Regions from separate parts of the Bacillus sp. AK128 genome, predicted to be linked through region 1. Evidence: a T-box and tRNA genes for the amino acid it is inferred to sense, from the RefSeq annotation. Region 1 holds a T-box; the other regions hold tRNA genes.

Region 1 (6,038 bases):
ACCTATATTATCTTGAGTACACACTTATTTAATTATACCATTTATAAATATTTTTGGTAAAAATTAATCCTATTTCTTTTAGTTTTAATACAGAATATGTATTGCTTGCATGATTGACATTACGTTATGAAAATAATATAATAGCATTTGTGTAAAATACTGCAGCCTAAATTGGTACATTTGTTGTTCATTTTATTCCCGTACTAGGATCATGTGGCGAAATTTCTTCTCCCATCTTCTTTTAGTATGAGCTATATCGAGTAACTCCCTGCTGCTGGAGCGAGGATATAACATGTAATAAAATGTCATAAATCAATGCCCGTTACGGTTTTTATTTTATGCAAAATAAAAACACGAAGGAGGAGTCATATTATGGCTCGTTATACAGGTCCAAGTTGGAAATTATCACGTCGTTTAGGTATCTCTTTAAGTGGTACTGGTAAAGAATTAGAAAAGCGTCCTTACGCTCCTGGACAACATGGTCCAAACCAACGTAAAAAATTATCAGAATACGGTTTACAATTACAAGAAAAGCAGAAGCTTCGTCATATGTTCGGAGTAAATGAGCGTCAATTCCGTCGCACATTTGATGCTGCTGGTAAAATGACTGGTATCTACGGTGAAAACTTCATGATTCTATTAGAATCTCGTTTAGATAACTTAGTTTACCGTCTTGGCTTAGCTCGTACTCGTCGTGGAGCTCGTCAATTAGTAAACCACGGTCACATCTTAGTTGATGGATCACGTGTTGATATTCCATCATACCGCGTAAAGCCTGGACAAACTATTGCTCTACGTGAAAAATCTCAAAACCTATCTGCAGTTAAAGAATCAGTTGAAGTAAACAACTTCGTACCTGATTACTTATCATTTGATGCAGAAAAGCTTGAAGGTACTTACACTCGTCTTCCTGAGCGTTCTGAACTTCCAGCTGAAATCAACGAATCATTAATCGTAGAATTCTATTCTCGTTAATAAGAGGAACCCCGCTGAAATATCAGTGGGGTTTTTGTTATTCTATCCCAACTTCAGCTATTATTTTGCAAAAGTTTGTTAAAAACTTGATACAATATCTAATAAATACTGAATCATACACCTAACCCTGCTAATGAATCAAGCTATTCCATGAACTTTTTTGATTATTCCGCGATAAATATAGCAATTCCACGATTTCTGTTCATAATCCCGCGAAAAATTCATTTATTCCACGATTCTCCCTCTTAATTCCGCAAAAGCAATGATTTATATTTCCCCTTCCCTAGATGGAAGTAATAAAGCCACCTCCATGGTCTGGAGGTGGCCTTTCATTTAAACAAATTTAATTAAATAATACTTCTTCTTCCCTCGACGAATCACGGTGTACGCATTCTCAATACGGTGTTGATCTGAAACAACAAAATCTATTTCCTGAATTCTCTCACCATTAATATAGATTGCCCCATTTGAGATGTCCTCCCGAGCCTGTCGCTTGGATGGGGATATCTTACTTTGAACGAGTAGATCAACGAGAACAGGTTGGTCTGTCGAAGCAAATTCAAAGGATGGAACATCTTTAAATCCTTCTTTGATTTCTTCTCCAGTTAGTTCAGCGATACTTCCGCTGAATAATGCTTCTGAGATTCTGATAGCCTGTTTAAGTGATTCTTCACCATGAACGAACTTCGTTACCTCTTCTGCAAGTGTCTTTTGGGCCGTTCTCTTTTCAGGAGCATCTGCCATTTCCTGTTCAATTGCTTCAATTTCATCTTTTGTTAGGAAGGTAAAGCATTTAATAAACTTCATAACATCACGGTCATCCGTATTAATCCAGAACTGGTAGAATTCATATGGTGAAACTTTTTCGCGATCTAACCAGATCGTACCTGATTCTGTTTTACCAAACTTGGTTCCATCCGCTTTTGTGACAAGAGAAGCCGTTAAACCAAACGCTTTCGAATCCTCGACAGATTTTCTAATTAGTTCAAGCCCCGCTGTTATATTACCCCATTGATCACTTCCACCTATTTGTAATCGAACACCTTGTGTTTCATATAGTTTTAAGAAATCATAGGACTGTAGAATCATATAACTAAACTCTGTAAATGAAATTCCCGCATCAAGCCTTGACTGTACGGAATCCTTTGCTAGCATATAATTTAATCCAAAGCTTTTCCCGACATCTCTTAGAAAAGAGATAACGTCAAGTTTGCCAATCCAGTCATAATTATTAGCAATGGTTGCCGGGTTTTCCGGATGTTCAAAATCCAAAAAACGAGCTAATTGATTTCTAATCTTGTCAGTAAATTGTACAACCACATCTGAAGAATTAAGGGTACGCTCGTTTGCCTTACCACTTGGATCTCCAATTAACCCAGTCGCTCCTCCCACTAATGCAACTGGAGAATGTCCTGCTAACTGAAAGCGTCGTAACGTCACAATTTGAAGTAAGTTTCCGATATGAAGGCTATCTGCAGTTGGATCAAAACCACAATAGAGTTTAATTTTCTCCTCGGCTAATACCTTCTCTAGGCCCTCTTGATCAGTTACCTGATGAATTAGCCCGCGAAATTCTAAGTCTTTTAATAAATCCATTCTAAATACCCCTCTCTTTCATGAATACAACTCTAGGAACACAAAAAAACTCCTCCCCAAAAAAAGGGACGAGTTATTAATCGCGGTACCACCCTTGTTGAAAGCAAATTGCCTTCCACTCAAGATTCATTAACGGTTTAATCCGTCTTTTGCTACTATCATTCACAAAAGATGCTCAAGGATGTAATTCGTGTGTTAATTTGTACTGATTTTCACCAACCATCAGCTCTCTAAAACAGGGAAAACCACACTACTTGATTCCTATCATTGCTTACTTTTATTCAATTAATCAATTTCTTATACAAATAAATACCATAGAAAGCAAGCTAATGTCAAATCAACCATTCAATAACCCATTCAGTTATTGGTTTATTTTTCCTGCAGTATGTCTTTTTGTGTATGTAAAATTGTAATTATAATGTGCTATAATATATTTGATTTAGGGGGAGTGTTATGAGGATTAACAAATCAATGATTAAAGAATACTTACAAACCTTTAAAGATGCATTATTTAGCAAAAAGACAGTAAAGGTATTCTCAGTTTCATACAAAGTCATGTGGAATCTATTTTTAGTTTTTATAGTAATAGGATTAATGAGTGCATTCTTTGCTGGTGGAGTTGGAGCCGGATATTTTGCATCTCTCGTTAAGGACGAGCCAATTCGAAGCTTTGATAGCATGCAAAAAGACATTTATAACTACGAAGAGACCTCTGAGGTCTACTTTGCAAACAACGTCTACTTAGGTGAGCTACGTTCTGATTTATATCGTGAGGAAGTAGGGTTATCTGACATTTCTCCTCATTTAATAGATGCAGTAATTGCAACTGAGGACCAGTACTTTTATGAACATAATGGTGTAGTTCCAAAAGCCATATTACGTGCTTTATTACAGGAGGTCACTAATTCCCAAACTCAAACGGGAGGAAGTACCCTTACCCAGCAGCTAATAAAAAACCAAATCTTATCTAGTGAAGTTTCTTTTGAACGTAAAGCAAAGGAAATCCTCCTAGCTATGCGCCTAGAGCAATTCTTTGAAAAAGAAGAGATTATTGAAACTTACCTTAATGTTGCAACATTTGGACGGAATAGTTCGGGAGATAATATTGCCGGCGTAAAAACGGCAGCCCTTGGAATTTTTAATGTGGAGCCAAAGGACTTAAATCTAGCTCAAGCGGCTTTCATCGCTGGTCTTCCACAAAGCCCGTTTGGTTATACTCCATTTACTAATGCTGGTGAAATTAAAAATAATCTTCAACCAGGATTAGATCGGATGAAAACTGTATTAAGTAGGATGCTTACAGCAGAAAAAATTACCCAAGAGCAATATGATGAAGCAATAGCATTTGATTTAGTCGCTAGCTTTGCACCAGCAAAACCTTCTCCTACAGAGGATTATCCTTGGCTGACAGCCGAGATAGAACTGCGTTCAAAGGAAATTATTGCAGATCAGCTCGCGACAAAGGATGGCTATGAAAAAGAAGATCTACTAAATGATAGCGAATTACATCAATCCTATTTGACTCTAGCAGACACGACAATGAGACAGAATGGATATAAAATCTACACAACAATAGACAAAGACATATATGACCGTATGCAAGTAGTAGCAGAGGAATTCCAATACTACGGTCAAGATAAGACTGAAGAAAAGGAAAACCCGGATACTGGTGAAGTTGAAAAAGTAGTTGAGCCTGTTGAGGTTGGTGCAGTTTTACTTGAAAATAAGACAGGTAAAATTATTAGTTTTGTGGCTGGGCGCGATCATAGTCGAGAGCAAATGAATCATGCATTACGAGCAAAGCGTCAAAATGGTTCGACGATGAAACCACTTGTTGTGTATGCACCAGGTATGGAGCTTGGTCAAATCCAACCAGGTACTGTTTTTGTAGATGTTGATGTCACGATTCCAACAGGAAATGAACCATGGAGTCCAAGCAACTTTGGTGGAAATCACTATGGATTTGTTTCTGCTCGTACATCCCTTGCAAAATCTCATAACGTACCTGCTGCTATTGGGTATACTAAGATCATTAATCAGCGACCTTCTACCTTCTTAGAAAAAATGGGCTTCACAAGCCTAACAGAAGGCGATCATACCAATCTATCTCTATCTCTAGGTGGAATGGAAACTGGGGTAACCGTTGAAGAGAATGTAAACGCCTATGCAACATTTGCAAATGGTGGTAAATTCATCGATGGATATATGATTGAAAAGATCGAAACAAAGGATGGAGAAGTCATCTTCCAACACGAAACAGAGGAAGTAGAAGTATTTTCTCCACAAACAGCTTACCTAACTATTGATATGATGAGAGACGTAATACGAGGAGGAACCGCTTCAGGTGTACCTTCGATGCTTAAATTCTCTTCTGATTGGGCAGGTAAAACCGGAACTTCTCAGGAGTATAGAGACTCTTGGTTTGTTGCTTCTAATCCAAATGTTACATTTGGTACATGGATTGGTTATGATACTCCAAAACGATTAGAGGCTTACAAAGGACTTTCCTACTCAAAAAGAGGTCAAATGATCTGGGCACAATTAATGAATGCAGCCTATGACATTAGACCAGAGTTAGTTAAATCTAATGAGACATTCAAAATGCCAGGTGGTATTGTTAGAAGATCATATTGTACGATTTCAGGTCTACTTCCATCAGCTTTATGTTCAGAGGCTGGTTTAGTCCAGACTGACATTTTCAACGCTAACTTTGTACCTAGAAAAGAAGACGATACTCTTGAAAAGGGTAAATTCGTTATGGTTGGTGATAAAGCCTATCGTGCTTTAGACTCTACACCGGTTGAATTTACACAGGATGGAGTTATGATTAAGAAAGAATTCCTAGAAGAAAATAATTTAAAAAGTGCTGAAGAGTTAATGAAATTACTATCTAAAGAAGCCACTTTTAAAAATGTGGTCATTCCTGAAACTGAACCATTAGCAGACAACGGTTCGACTCCTAGTCCTACGAGCAATGTAGGTATTTCAGGTAATAAACTAACTTGGGCAAAGCATGAACATAATGATGTGGTCGGTTATCGTATATATCGTGCTGAAAACTTCTCAAATCAATTTAAGAAGATTGGAAGCATGAGTGTTAAAGAATTCACTGAAAATGGTGGATTTGCTATCGACTCATCGATTGCTGCTTATTACGTAACAGCTGTTGATGTAGCAGGTAAAGAAGGTCCAGCCTCCACTCATGCCCTTAAAGGGGAATGGTTGAAGGAAGAACCACTAGAACCAGAGCCGGAACCAGAGGAACCTGCTGATCCTCCAGAAGAGGATAAACCAAACCCTGGTGATCCAAAGGATCCAGAAATACCAACAGATCCAGTAGAACCAGCACCTGGAGACCCTACTGAACCAGTTGATCCTGATCCACCTGCTGATCAATAAATAAAAGTAGTAAGCCTATGACAAAACGTCATAGGCTTTTTTCTTTTGAACAGATTATATTTTTATAG
Region 2 (6,038 bases), 110 kb from region 1:
GAAAGACAAGTGAGAATCTTGTCCACCGAATGCCTAAGGTTTCCTGAGGAAGGCTCGTCCGCTCAGGGTTAGTCAGGACCTAAGCCGAGGCCGAAAGGCGTAGGCGATGGACAACAGGTTGATATTCCTGTACCACCTCCTCACCGTTTGAGCAATGGGGGGACGCAGGAGGATAGAGAATCGCGCGATTGGAAGTGCGCGTCCAAGCAGTTAGGCTGGTAAGTAGGCAAATCCGCTTACCATAAGGCTGAGCTGTGATGGCGAGGGAAATATAGTACCGAAGTTCTTGATTCCACACTGCCAAGAAAAGCCTCTAGCGAGGTGAGAGGTGCCTGTACCGCAAACCGACACAGGTAGGCGAGGAGAGAATCCTAAGGTGATCGAGAGAACTCTCGTTAAGGAACTCGGCAAAATGACCCCGTAACTTCGGGAGAAGGGGTGCTCTGGTAGGGTGAAAGCCCGAGAGAGCCGCAGTGAAAAGGCCCAAGCGACTGTTTAGCAAAAACACAGGTCTCTGCGAAGCCGCAAGGCGAAGTATAGGGGCTGACACCTGCCCGGTGCTGGAAGGTTAAGAGGAGAGGTTAGCGCAAGCGAAGCTTTGAATTGAAGCCCCAGTAAACGGCGGCCGTAACTATAACGGTCCTAAGGTAGCGAAATTCCTTGTCAGGTAAGTTCTGACCCGCACGAAAGGTGTAACGATTTGGGCACTGTCTCAACGAGAGACTCGGTGAAATTATAGTACCTGTGAAGATGCAGGTTACCCGCGACAGGACGGAAAGACCCCGTGGAGCTTTACTGTAGCCTGATATTGAATTTTGGTACAGCTTGTACAGGATAGGTAGGAGCCTGAGAAGCCGGAGCGCCAGCTTCGGTGGAGGCGTCGGTGGGATACTACCCTGGCTGTATTGAAATTCTAACCCACAGCTCTGATCGAGCTGGGAGACAGTGTCAGGTGGGCAGTTTGACTGGGGCGGTCGCCTCCTAAAATGTAACGGAGGCGCCCAAAGGTTCCCTCAGAATGGTTGGAAATCATTCGTAGAGTGTAAAGGCACAAGGGAGCTTGACTGCGAGACCTACAAGTCGAGCAGGGACGAAAGTCGGGCTTAGTGATCCGGTGGTTCCGCATGGAAGGGCCATCGCTCAACGGATAAAAGCTACCCCGGGGATAACAGGCTTATCTCCCCCAAGAGTCCACATCGACGGGGAGGTTTGGCACCTCGATGTCGGCTCATCGCATCCTGGGGCTGTAGTCGGTCCCAAGGGTTGGGCTGTTCGCCCATTAAAGCGGTACGCGAGCTGGGTTCAGAACGTCGTGAGACAGTTCGGTCCCTATCCGTCGTGGGCGTAGGAAATTTGAGAGGAGCTGTCCTTAGTACGAGAGGACCGGGATGGACACACCGCTGGTGTACCAGTTGTTCTGCCAAGGGCATCGCTGGGTAGCTATGTGTGGACGGGATAAGTGCTGAAAGCATCTAAGCATGAAGCCCCCCTCAAGATGAGATTTCCCATTCTTTGAAGTAAGACCCCTGAAAGACGATCAGGTTGATAGGTCTGAGGTGGAAGCGTGGCGACACGTGGAGCTGACAGATACTAATAGGTCGAGGACTTAACCATATTTAAATGACATTCTTGCATACGATATTATCTAGTTTTGAGGGAACAAAAATTTCCTCTTGTAATTTCTCATAAAATGAGTATAATTAAAAAGGTCGCTAATGTTTCTAGTGATCAAAATATAGTCTGGTAATTATGGCGAAGAGGCCACACCCGTTCCCATTCCGAACACGGAAGTTAAGCTCTTCAGCGCCGATGGTAGTTGGGGCATTGCCCCTGTGAGAGTAGGACGTTGCCAGGCTGTATCAAATTTGGAGGATTAGCTCAGCTGGGAGAGCACCTGCCTTACAAGCAGGGGGTCGGCGGTTCGATCCCGTCATCCTCCACCATAGATTTTTCACGTTAGTGAAAATATTTAATAAATAAAATGTTCTAACAATAAAACTTTATACGCCGGCTTAGCTCAGTTGGTAGAGCAACTGACTTGTAATCAGTAGGTCGTGGGTTCAAATCCTATAGCCGGCACCACTTAATTAGAGCCATTAGCTCAGTCGGTAGAGCATCTGACTTTTAATCAGAGGGTCGAAGGTTCGAGTCCTTCATGGCTCACCATTTTGTGCGCGGATGTGGCGGAATTGGCAGACGCACTAGACTTAGGATCTAGCGCCTTACGGCGTGGGGGTTCGACTCCCTTCATCCGCACCAAATTCAATTAAATAATCTATTGCAATACATTGTTGCGGAAGTAGTTCAGTGGTAGAACACCACCTTGCCAAGGTGGGGGTCGCGGGTTCGAATCCCGTCTTCCGCTCCAAGAGTTCATGTATTGCCGGGGTGGCGGAACTGGCAGACGCACAGGACTTAAAATCCTGCGGTAGGTGACTACCGTACCGGTTCGATTCCGGTCCTCGGCACCATAGTTTTTTTTGAAAAAACTATTTTAGCGCCCGTAGCTCAATTGGATAGAGCGTTTGACTACGGATCAAAAGGTTAGGGGTTCGACTCCTCTCGGGCGCGCCATATTCATGAACGGGAAGTGGCTCAGCTTGGTAGAGCACCTGGTTTGGGACCAGGGGGTCGCAGGTTCAAATCCTGTCTTCCCGACCATTAAAGATTAGACTATGGGGCCTTAGCTCAGCTGGGAGAGCGCCTGCCTTGCACGCAGGAGGTCAGCGGTTCGATCCCGCTAGGCTCCACCAAATTTTTTGCAATAGCAAAACATTCAATAATACTTTTTAATATGGCGGTGTAGCTCAGCTGGCTAGAGCGTACGGTTCATACCCGTGAGGTCGTGGGTTCGACTCCCTCCGCCGCTATTACCATTTAAAAGTATAATTGGACCTTTAGCTCAGCTGGTTAGAGCAGACGGCTCATAACCGTCCGGTCGTAGGTTCGAGTCCTACAAGGTCCACCATTGTAAACACACGGAGGAATACCCAAGTCCGGCTGAAGGGATCGGTCTTGAAAACCGACAGGCGGGTCAAACCGCGCGGGGGTTCGAATCCCTCTTCCTCCGCCATATTTTTATCTGGATATAAAAGTGATTTATAAAAGTGAAACATTTATATTATCGCCGGGTGGAGCACGTTGAATAATCTTCATCGATTCCACATCAGCATACCAATTTTCTTCTTGAACCATCATCTTGTAAAATTGGGATGGTCGTAATAGTAGACATGAAGTGCATTTAGTAAAATTGAATTATTTATATTATCGCGGGGTGGAGCAGTCTGGTAGCTCGTCGGGCTCATAACCCGAAGGTCGTAGGTTCAAATCCTGCCCCCGCAACCAAATGGTCCCGTGGTGTAGCGGTTAACATGCCTGCCTGTCACGCAGGAGATCGCGGGTTCGATTCCCGTCGGGACCGCCATTATTTTAACTAAAACTAAACAGATGGCTCGGTAGCTCAGTCGGTAGAGCAAAGGACTGAAAATCCTTGTGTCGGCGGTTCGATTCCGTCCCGAGCCACCATTTTTGTTTTTTTTTGTTGTAAGTATCGTATGCCGGCTTAGCTCAGTTGGTAGAGCACGTCGGAATAATCTTCTAAGAGATACTTCAGCGTACCAATCGAGTTGCTGCTTGAGTTAGCTTCCTGAGATTGGGACGACATGTACTATAAGAGCAAGAGTTAGAAATACTTTATAAAATGCCGGCTTAGCTCAGTTGGTAGAGCAACTGACTTGTAATCAGTAGGTCGTGGGTTCAAATCCTATAGCCGGCACCAGTTTTTTTCGAGAGAAAAATGTTTGTAATAGTGGAGGGGTAGCGAAGTGGCTAAACGCGGCGGACTGTAAATCCGCTCCCTCCGGGTTCGGCGGTTCGAATCCGTCCCCCTCCACCATAGTTTTATTAAAATAACATCATATAATTTTATGGCGATCGTGGCGAAGTGGTTAACGCATCGGATTGTGGTTCCGACATTCGAGGGTTCGATTCCCTTCGGTCGCCCCATATTTTATTAATTTTATTTTTTGGGCTATAGCCAAGCGGTAAGGCAACGGACTTTGACTCCGTCATGCGTTGGTTCGAATCCAGCTAGCCCAGCCATATTGCGGGTGTAGTTTAATGGTAAAACCTCAGCCTTCCAAGCTGATGTCGTGAGTTCGATTCTCATCACCCGCTCCAACAAGTTATTACTCATTTGGGCCTATAGCTCAGTTGGTTAGAGCGCACGCCTGATAAGCGTGAGGTCGATGGTTCGAGTCCATTTAGGCCCACCATAGTTTTTTCGCACTAGCGAAAATAACTCACCTTATAATGTTTTATAAAGTATCTCATCTTTATTTTTATATTATTCCACCATAGCTCAGCGGTAGAGCATTCGGCTGTTAACCGAAGGGTCGTAGGTTCGAATCCTACTGGTGGAGCCATATTTTGGGGAAGTACTCAAGTGGCTGAAGAGGCGCCCCTGCTAAGGGTGTAGGTCGTTAACGCGGCGCGAGGGTTCAAATCCCTCCTTCTCCGCCAGTCTTATATATTATATCGGCCCATTGGTCAAGCGGTTAAGACACCGCCCTTTCACGGCGGTAACACGGGTTCGAATCCCGTATGGGTCATCACAAAAAGCACTGCACTATGCAGTGTTTTTTTATTTTGTCTTCTTTATTGAACTCTTACTCATCATGAAGATAAATCGGTTCCTATACACTCTTCTAATACATTCCACTCACGTGAACTAATTCTTTACCTCGTATCTACCTAAACTACTAACTCTATTATTCATCATTTATGATCTATCTATACATCTACTCTCTATCATTCACCAAAATTTTATAGTATATCTTTTTATTTGCTAAACTATGTCTTATTCTGTCATACGAAAGATTAGACTCCTTTTCATTTTAGCAAGGAAAAAGCCAGAATTAATTGAATATTTAAGGAATGATGCTATTACTTTCATTTTAATTTTAGGTCATTATATCTACTAAATTTTTGTCATCTAAGCATCTCTCTTAGCATATTTAATATAATTACTATTTATTTTTGGGTGAGAGGAGATCTATGATTATGGTTCAACGAAATTGTGTAGCTATGCTACTAGCTGGAGGAAAAGGGAGTCGGCTACATTCTCTTACAGAAAGCTTAGCAAAACCCGCTGTTCCATTTGGTGGGAAGTATCGAATCATTGATTTTTCGCTTAGTAATTGTACAAATTCAGGAATTGATACAGTTGGTATTTTAACTCAGTATCAACCTCTCGTCTTAAATTCTTATATTGGTATTGGTAGTACATGGGATTTAGACAGGAAGCATGGAGGCGTTACGGTATTACCACCATATGTGGAATCAGATAGTATGAGATGGTATACAGGAACAGCAAGTGCTATATATCAAAACATGAATTACATTAGTCAGTATGATCCTAATTATGTACTCATTTTATCCGGAGACCATATTTATAAGATGGATTATGCTGAGATGCTCTCCTATCACATTGAGAAAGGTGCAGATGTGACTATTTCGGTTAAGGAAGTGGAGTGGGATGAAGCAAGTCGTTTTGGGATCATGAACACAAGTGAGCATATGGATATTCTAGAATTTGAAGAAAAACCAATCTCTCCTAAAAGTAATTTAGCCTCGATGGGAATTTATATTTTCTCTTATTCCGTTTTAAAAGAATTTCTTGAATTAGATGATTCCAATCCTCAATCCAGCCATGATTTTGGAAAAGATGTGATTCCTCTTTTACTTAGAAATCAGAAAAAACTATTTGCTTACCCATTTAAAGGCTACTGGAAAGATGTTGGGACGGTTAAAAGTCTATGGGAAGCCAATATGGATTTATTAAATGATCAATCAGAGTTAGATCTATATGATCAATCATGGAGAATTTATTCAGTAAATCCCAACCAACCACCTCAATATATATCACCAGATGCGGTTATTCAGCAATCATTAATTAATGAAGGATGTGTCATTGAAGGACATGTACAACATTCAGTTTTATTTCAAGGTGTACATATTGGAAAAGGCTCAACTGTGAA
Region 3 (6,038 bases), 1.8 Mb from region 1:
GGTAGGAGCCTGAGAAGCCGGAGCGCCAGCTTCGGTGGAGGCGTCGGTGGGATACTACCCTGGCTGTATTGAAATTCTAACCCGCAGCCGTAACCCGGCTGGGAGACAGTGTCAGGTGGGCAGTTTGACTGGGGCGGTCGCCTCCTAAAATGTAACGGAGGCGCCCAAAGGTTCCCTCAGAATGGTTGGAAATCATTCGTAGAGTGTAAAGGCACAAGGGAGCTTGACTGCGAGACCTACAAGTCGAGCAGGGACGAAAGTCGGGCTTAGTGATCCGGTGGTTCCGCATGGAAGGGCCATCGCTCAACGGATAAAAGCTACCCCGGGGATAACAGGCTTATCTCCCCCAAGAGTCCACATCGACGGGGAGGTTTGGCACCTCGATGTCGGCTCATCGCATCCTGGGGCTGTAGTCGGTCCCAAGGGTTGGGCTGTTCGCCCATTAAAGCGGTACGCGAGCTGGGTTCAGAACGTCGTGAGACAGTTCGGTCCCTATCCGTCGTGGGCGTAGGAAATTTGAGAGGAGCTGTCCTTAGTACGAGAGGACCGGGATGGACACACCGCTGGTGTACCAGTTGTTCTGCCAAGGGCATCGCTGGGTAGCTATGTGTGGACGGGATAAGTGCTGAAAGCATCTAAGCATGAAGCCCCCCTCAAGATGAGATTTCCCATTCTTTGAAGTAAGACCCCTGAAAGACGATCAGGTTGATAGGTCTGAGGTGGAAGCGTGGCGACACGTGGAGCTGACAGATACTAATAGGTCGAGGACTTAACCATATTTAAATGACATTCTTGCATACGATATTATCTAGTTTTGAGGGAACAATCCCTTATTGGTTTGGTGGTGATGGCGAAGAGGATACACCCGTTCCCATTCCGAACACGGAAGTTAAGCTCTTCAGCGCCGATGGTAGTTGGGGCATTGCCCCTGTGAGAGTAGGACGTCGCCAAGCAATGACTCTAATGAAAAATGATTTCTGGAAAAAAGTTCACATTGAATGTAATTATTAATCATGATACATTAAGGGTCGTTAAATGTTCCAAGAAAATAAATGTGGAGGATTAGCTCAGCTGGGAGAGCACCTGCCTTACAAGCAGGGGGTCGGCGGTTCGAACCCGTCATCCTCCACCAAATATTTTTCACGTTAGTGAAAAATGAAATATCTATTGATAAATAATGTTATTAGTAACATTTCTTATGATGGAGATTTTAATTCTATAGCTGGCACCATTATATGAGAGCCATTAGCTCAGTCGGTAGAGCATCTGACTTTTAATCAGAGGGTCGAAGGTTCGAGTCCTTCATGGCTCACCATTTTGTGCGCGGATGTGGCGGAATTGGCAGACGCACTAGACTTAGGATCTAGCGCCTTACGGCGTGGGGGTTCGACTCCCTTCATCCGCACCAAATGTAATTAAATAATTTATTGCAATACATTGTTGCGGAAGTAGTTCAGTGGTAGAACACCACCTTGCCAAGGTGGGGGTCGCGGGTTCGAATCCCGTCTTCCGCTCCAAGAGTTTATGTATTGCCGGGGTGGCGGAACTGGCAGACGCACAGGACTTAAAATCCTGCGGTAGGTGACTACCGTACCGGTTCGATTCCGGTCCTCGGCACCAAAGCTTTTGCAGAAGTAAATCAAATCTATTAGCGCCCGTAGCTCAATTGGATAGAGCGTTTGACTACGGATCAAAAGGTTAGGGGTTCGACTCCTCTCGGGCGCGCCAAATTTTAACGGGAAGTGGCTCAGCTTGGTAGAGCACCTGGTTTGGGACCAGGGGGTCGCAGGTTCAAATCCTGTCTTCCCGACCATTAAACACCATAATAAGGGGCCTTAGCTCAGCTGGGAGAGCGCCTGCCTTGCACGCAGGAGGTCAGCGGTTCGATCCCGCTAGGCTCCACCAAAGTGTTTTGTAAATGGATAAAAATACAAAACATTTAACAAATTTTTTATGGCGGTGTAGCTCAGCTGGCTAGAGCGTACGGTTCATACCCGTGAGGTCGTGGGTTCGACTCCCTCCGCCGCTATTAACCCAAAACTAAGAATGAACCTTTAGCTCAGTTGTTTAGAGCAGACGGCTCATAACCGTCCGGTAGTAGGTTCGAGTCCTACAAGGTCCATAAAATACGGAGGAATACCCAAGTCCGGCTGAAGGGATCGGTCTTGAAAACCGACAGGCGGGTCAAACCGCGCGGGGGTTCGAATCCCTCTTCCTCCGCCATATGTTTAATTAGAAACATTTAAAAAGTAGTTAATGAATAATTTTCATTGATTCAACATCAGAATACTGATTTTCCTTCTTGAATACATCATCTTGCAAAATTGGTATGGTCGTAATAGTAGACATGAAATGCATGTAGTAAAATTGAATTATTTATATTATCGCGGGGTGGAGCAGTCTGGTAGCTCGTCGGGCTCATAACCCGAAGGTCGTAGGTTCAAATCCTGCCCCCGCAACCAAATGGTCCCGTGGTGTAGCGACGAGCGATACTTCGATAAATAAACATCGAGTTGTCCCGCCGCATTAGCATCAATGAATTTTCTAGTAGAGGAAGGGACAGTTGTATCAGCACTAGCTGGATGCATTAATTTTAAATTGAGTTTCTGAAATGGTCCCGTGGTGTAGCGACGAGCGAAACTTCGATGAATAAACATCGAGTTGTCCCGACGCATGGGCATCAATGAATTTTCTAGTAGAGGAAGGGACAGTTGTATCAGCACTAGCTGGATGCATTAATTTTAAATTGAGTTTTTGAAATGGTCCCGTGGTGTAGCGGTTAACATGCCTGCCTGTCACGCAGGAGATCGCGGGTTCGATTCCCGTCGGGACCGCCATTATTGCAACTGAAATTAATTAAATGGCTCGGTAGCTCAGTCGGTAGAGCAAAGGACTGAAAATCCTTGTGTCGGCGGTTCGATTCCGTCCCGAGCCACCATTTTGCTTTTTTGCTGTTAGTATAGTATGCCGGCTTAGCTCAGTTGGTAGAGCACGTCGGAATTATCTCCTTAGCAATATCATCAGCGTACTAATCTAGATGCTTCTTGAGTTAGCTTCCTGAGATTGGGACGACAAATATTAGAAGTTTTATAGTTAGGGCTATTTTTTCAAAATGCCGGCTTAGCTCAGTTGGTAGAGCAACTGACTTGTAATCAGTAGGTCGTGGGTTCAAATCCTATAGCCGGCACCATCATTTTTATGATGAAAAAGTTATTCTGTAAGTGGAGGGGTAGCGAAGTGGCTAAACGCGGCGGACTGTAAATCCGCTCCCTCAGGGTTCGGCGGTTCGAATCCGTCCCCCTCCACCAAAGTTTTTTCGCGTCTGCGAAAATAACTTTCCTTATTTCGGGTGTTTAGAAAAAAACTATCCTTAGTAAAGTTACATCTCTATTAAATTTTTATAGGGGTATAGTTTAAAGGTAGAACGAAGGTCTCCAAAACCTTTGGTGTGGGTTCAATTCCTACTACCCCTGCCAAAAGTGATTATGGCGATCGTGGCGAAGTGGTTAACGCATCGGATTGTGGTTCCGACATTCGAGGGTTCGATTCCCTTCGGTCGCCCCATATTTTATTTTTAATTTTTTGGGCTATAGCCAAGCGGTAAGGCAACGGACTTTGACTCCGTCATGCGTTGGTTCGAATCCAGCTAGCCCAGCCATTTGCGGGTGTAGTTTAATGGTAAAACCTCAGCCTTCCAAGCTGATGTCGTGAGTTCGATTCTCATCACCCGCTTAATCTTTGTACTAATGAATGGGCCTATAGCTCAGTTGGTTAGAGCGCACGCCTGATAAGCGTGAGGTCGATGGTTCGAGTCCATTTAGGCCCATCAAAGTTTTTTCGCGTTAGCGAAAATAACTTACCTTATTATTTTGTATAAAGAATCTTGTTTGTATTTGTACATCATTCCACTATTCCACCATAGCTCAGCGGTAGAGCATTCGGCTGTTAACCGAAGGGTCGTAGGTTCGAATCCTACTGGTGGAGCCATATTTTGGGGAAGTACTCAAGTGGCTGAAGAGGCGCCCCTGCTAAGGGTGTAGGTCGTTAACGCGGCGCGAGGGTTCAAATCCCTCCTTCTCCGCCAGTCTCATATTCATATCGGCCCATTGGTCAAGCGGTTAAGACACCGCCCTTTCACGGCGGTAACACGGGTTCGAATCCCGTATGGGTCATCAAATCTAACACTGCAGCAATTCGCAGTGTTTTTTATATGTATCCAGTAAAAGGTATGATCTAAAAATAGGAGTCATCTACATACTATAATTGTTTATTAATTTCTCAAATAAAATAGAAAAAGGAGGCTATGCCCCTTCTTCCATAAATCGAAGCATTATTGATTTTTCTTTCGTTTTTTATTGTTTTGTCGTTGTTCAGCTGTTAATGGTTCATTCTGGAATTCTTCATTATATCCTGCACCTACTCCTTGAGCACTTGCTGCATTCATTCCTGGAATGACGTGATTTGCTTTACGCTTTGCCATCTACCTCACCTCCGTAGTTATATAATGAGTCATCTAGGAGAAAAATATGTTAGTAAAGAAAATTCAACAAGGAGAAATCACTTTTGGTTTTTTTTCAATAAGAAATCCTTATAACAAACCATAACTTTCTTTTTATTTACTTATGTATATACTTGTATTAAGATAAAAAGGTAGGTAGTAGAAGGATTGCTAAAATTGTTCAGTGAGCTTTCTGTTAATATGAATGAAAAGGGGGAGTACTCGTGGCTACAAACGATGTATTCAAATCACGTTCATCCTTTGAGGTGAATGGAAAGAAGTACAATTATTATAATTTAAAAGCCCTTGAAGAAGCAGGGATTGGAAATGTGTCCCGCTTACCTTACTCAATCAAAGTTTTATTAGAATCAGTTTTACGTCAGTATGACGGCCGTGTGATTACAAAAGAACACGTTGAAAACTTAGCAAAATGGGGAACGGATGAACTGAAGGAAGTAGACGTACCGTTTAAACCTTCACGTGTCATTCTTCAGGACTTTACAGGGGTTCCTGCTGTAGTTGACTTAGCATCATTAAGAAAAGCAATGGCTGATTTAGGTGGAGACCCTCAAAAAATTAACCCAGAAAAGCCAGTGGATCTTGTAATTGACCACTCTGTTCAGGTTGACAGAGCTGGGACAGCAGATGCATTAGCTTTCAATATGGATCTTGAGTTTGAACGTAACGCAGAGCGTTATAATTTCTTAAGCTGGGCAACAAAAGCATTTGATAACTATCGTGCTGTTCCTCCTGCAACAGGAATTGTTCACCAAGTAAACTTAGAATACTTAGCAAACGTTGTTCATGCTGTAGAAGGTGAAAATGGTGAATTTGAAGCGTTCCCAGATTCTTTAGTTGGTACTGATTCACATACTACAATGATTAACGGCATTGGAGTTTTAGGTTGGGGTGTAGGTGGTATTGAAGCGGAAGCTGGAATGCTAGGACAACCTTCTTATTTCCCTGTACCAGAGGTAATTGGAGTTAAGCTTGTAGGAGACCTTCCAAATGGTACTACAGCAACTGACTTAGCTTTAAAGGTTACTCAAGTACTTCGTGCTAAAGGTGTAGTTAATAAATTCGTTGAATTCTTTGGTCCTGGTGTTGCTAAACTACCACTTGCAGACCGTGCTACGATTGCCAATATGGCACCTGAATACGGAGCTACCTGTGGTTTCTTCCCAGTTGACGATGAAGCACTTTCATACTTACGTCTAACTGGTCGTGATGAACAGTTAATTAGTGTAGTAGAACAATATTCTAAAGAGAATGGTTTATTCTTTACTCCTGATGCAGAAGAGCCTGTATTTACAAATGTTGTTGAAATCAATCTTTCTGAAATAGAAGCTAATCTTTCAGGTCCTAAGCGTCCTCAAGATTTAATTCCACTTTCAATGATGAAAGAGTCATTCAACAAGGCTCTAACAGCTCCTGCTGGTAACCAAGGGTTTGGTTTAAAGCCAACTGACCTAACTAAGGAAGTTACGGTTAAGTTCAACAATGGTGATGAAACAACTATGAAAACAGGTGCTGTTGCGAT

The links. The T-box of region 1 lies ahead of tyrS (tyrosine--tRNA ligase). A T-box ahead of a tRNA ligase gene usually reads a tRNA of that ligase, here a tRNA-Tyr.
Region 2: it has a tRNA-Tyr gene. The T-box ahead of tyrS (tyrosine--tRNA ligase) is inferred to sense a tRNA for this amino acid. The anticodon was not compared.
Region 3: it has a tRNA-Tyr gene. The T-box ahead of tyrS (tyrosine--tRNA ligase) is inferred to sense a tRNA for this amino acid. The anticodon was not compared.

Annotation. Positions count from the first base shown of each region.
Region 1 covers NZ_CP096379.1:930,487-936,524, reverse strand. Annotated here, with positions in the region: gene rpsD (30S ribosomal protein S4) at 373-975, shown strand; gene tyrS (tyrosine--tRNA ligase) at 1,309-2,571, opposite strand; T-box leader at 2,633-2,848, opposite strand; gene M1D60_RS04410 (transglycosylase domain-containing protein) at 3,025-5,970, shown strand.
Region 2 covers NZ_CP096379.1:822,445-828,482, forward strand. Annotated here, with positions in the region: rRNA gene M1D60_RS03760 (23S ribosomal RNA) at 1-1,614, shown strand, start outside; rRNA gene rrf (5S ribosomal RNA) at 1,740-1,855, shown strand; tRNA gene M1D60_RS03770 (tRNA-Val) at 1,868-1,943, shown strand; tRNA gene M1D60_RS03775 (tRNA-Thr) at 2,007-2,082, shown strand; tRNA gene M1D60_RS03780 (tRNA-Lys) at 2,091-2,166, shown strand; tRNA gene M1D60_RS03785 (tRNA-Leu) at 2,175-2,259, shown strand; tRNA gene M1D60_RS03790 (tRNA-Gly) at 2,294-2,368, shown strand; tRNA gene M1D60_RS03795 (tRNA-Leu) at 2,383-2,471, shown strand; tRNA gene M1D60_RS03800 (tRNA-Arg) at 2,498-2,574, shown strand; tRNA gene M1D60_RS03805 (tRNA-Pro) at 2,585-2,661, shown strand; tRNA gene M1D60_RS03810 (tRNA-Ala) at 2,678-2,753, shown strand; tRNA gene M1D60_RS03815 (tRNA-Met) at 2,797-2,870, shown strand; tRNA gene M1D60_RS03820 (tRNA-Ile) at 2,892-2,968, shown strand; tRNA gene M1D60_RS03825 (tRNA-Ser) at 2,981-3,073, shown strand; tRNA gene M1D60_RS03830 (tRNA-Met) at 3,269-3,345, shown strand; tRNA gene M1D60_RS03835 (tRNA-Asp) at 3,349-3,424, shown strand; tRNA gene M1D60_RS03840 (tRNA-Phe) at 3,450-3,525, shown strand; tRNA gene M1D60_RS03845 (tRNA-Thr) at 3,703-3,778, shown strand; tRNA gene M1D60_RS03850 (tRNA-Tyr) at 3,811-3,895, shown strand; tRNA gene M1D60_RS03855 (tRNA-His) at 3,930-4,005, shown strand; tRNA gene M1D60_RS03860 (tRNA-Gln) at 4,027-4,101, shown strand; tRNA gene M1D60_RS03865 (tRNA-Gly) at 4,106-4,179, shown strand; tRNA gene M1D60_RS03870 (tRNA-Ile) at 4,198-4,274, shown strand; tRNA gene M1D60_RS03875 (tRNA-Asn) at 4,350-4,424, shown strand; tRNA gene M1D60_RS03880 (tRNA-Ser) at 4,431-4,521, shown strand; tRNA gene M1D60_RS03885 (tRNA-Glu) at 4,539-4,610, shown strand; gene M1D60_RS03890 (glucose-1-phosphate adenylyltransferase) at 5,062-6,038, shown strand, end outside.
Region 3 covers NZ_CP096379.1:2,697,993-2,704,030, reverse strand. Annotated here, with positions in the region: rRNA gene M1D60_RS13530 (23S ribosomal RNA) at 1-777, shown strand, start outside; rRNA gene rrf (5S ribosomal RNA) at 838-953, shown strand; tRNA gene M1D60_RS13520 (tRNA-Val) at 1,057-1,132, shown strand; tRNA gene M1D60_RS13515 (tRNA-Lys) at 1,240-1,315, shown strand; tRNA gene M1D60_RS13510 (tRNA-Leu) at 1,324-1,408, shown strand; tRNA gene M1D60_RS13505 (tRNA-Gly) at 1,443-1,517, shown strand; tRNA gene M1D60_RS13500 (tRNA-Leu) at 1,532-1,620, shown strand; tRNA gene M1D60_RS13495 (tRNA-Arg) at 1,652-1,728, shown strand; tRNA gene M1D60_RS13490 (tRNA-Pro) at 1,737-1,813, shown strand; tRNA gene M1D60_RS13485 (tRNA-Ala) at 1,830-1,905, shown strand; tRNA gene M1D60_RS13480 (tRNA-Met) at 1,956-2,029, shown strand; tRNA gene M1D60_RS13475 (tRNA-Ile) at 2,049-2,122, shown strand; tRNA gene M1D60_RS13470 (tRNA-Ser) at 2,131-2,223, shown strand; tRNA gene M1D60_RS13465 (tRNA-Met) at 2,386-2,462, shown strand; tRNA gene M1D60_RS13460 (tRNA-Asp) at 2,762-2,837, shown strand; tRNA gene M1D60_RS13455 (tRNA-Phe) at 2,863-2,938, shown strand; tRNA gene M1D60_RS13450 (tRNA-Thr) at 3,115-3,190, shown strand; tRNA gene M1D60_RS13445 (tRNA-Tyr) at 3,224-3,308, shown strand; tRNA gene M1D60_RS13440 (tRNA-Trp) at 3,403-3,476, shown strand; tRNA gene M1D60_RS13435 (tRNA-His) at 3,489-3,564, shown strand; tRNA gene M1D60_RS13430 (tRNA-Gln) at 3,584-3,658, shown strand; tRNA gene M1D60_RS13425 (tRNA-Gly) at 3,662-3,732, shown strand; tRNA gene M1D60_RS13420 (tRNA-Ile) at 3,753-3,826, shown strand; tRNA gene M1D60_RS13415 (tRNA-Asn) at 3,913-3,987, shown strand; tRNA gene M1D60_RS13410 (tRNA-Ser) at 3,994-4,084, shown strand; tRNA gene M1D60_RS13405 (tRNA-Glu) at 4,101-4,172, shown strand; gene sspO (small acid-soluble spore protein O) at 4,331-4,480, opposite strand; gene acnA (aconitate hydratase AcnA) at 4,723-6,038, shown strand, end outside.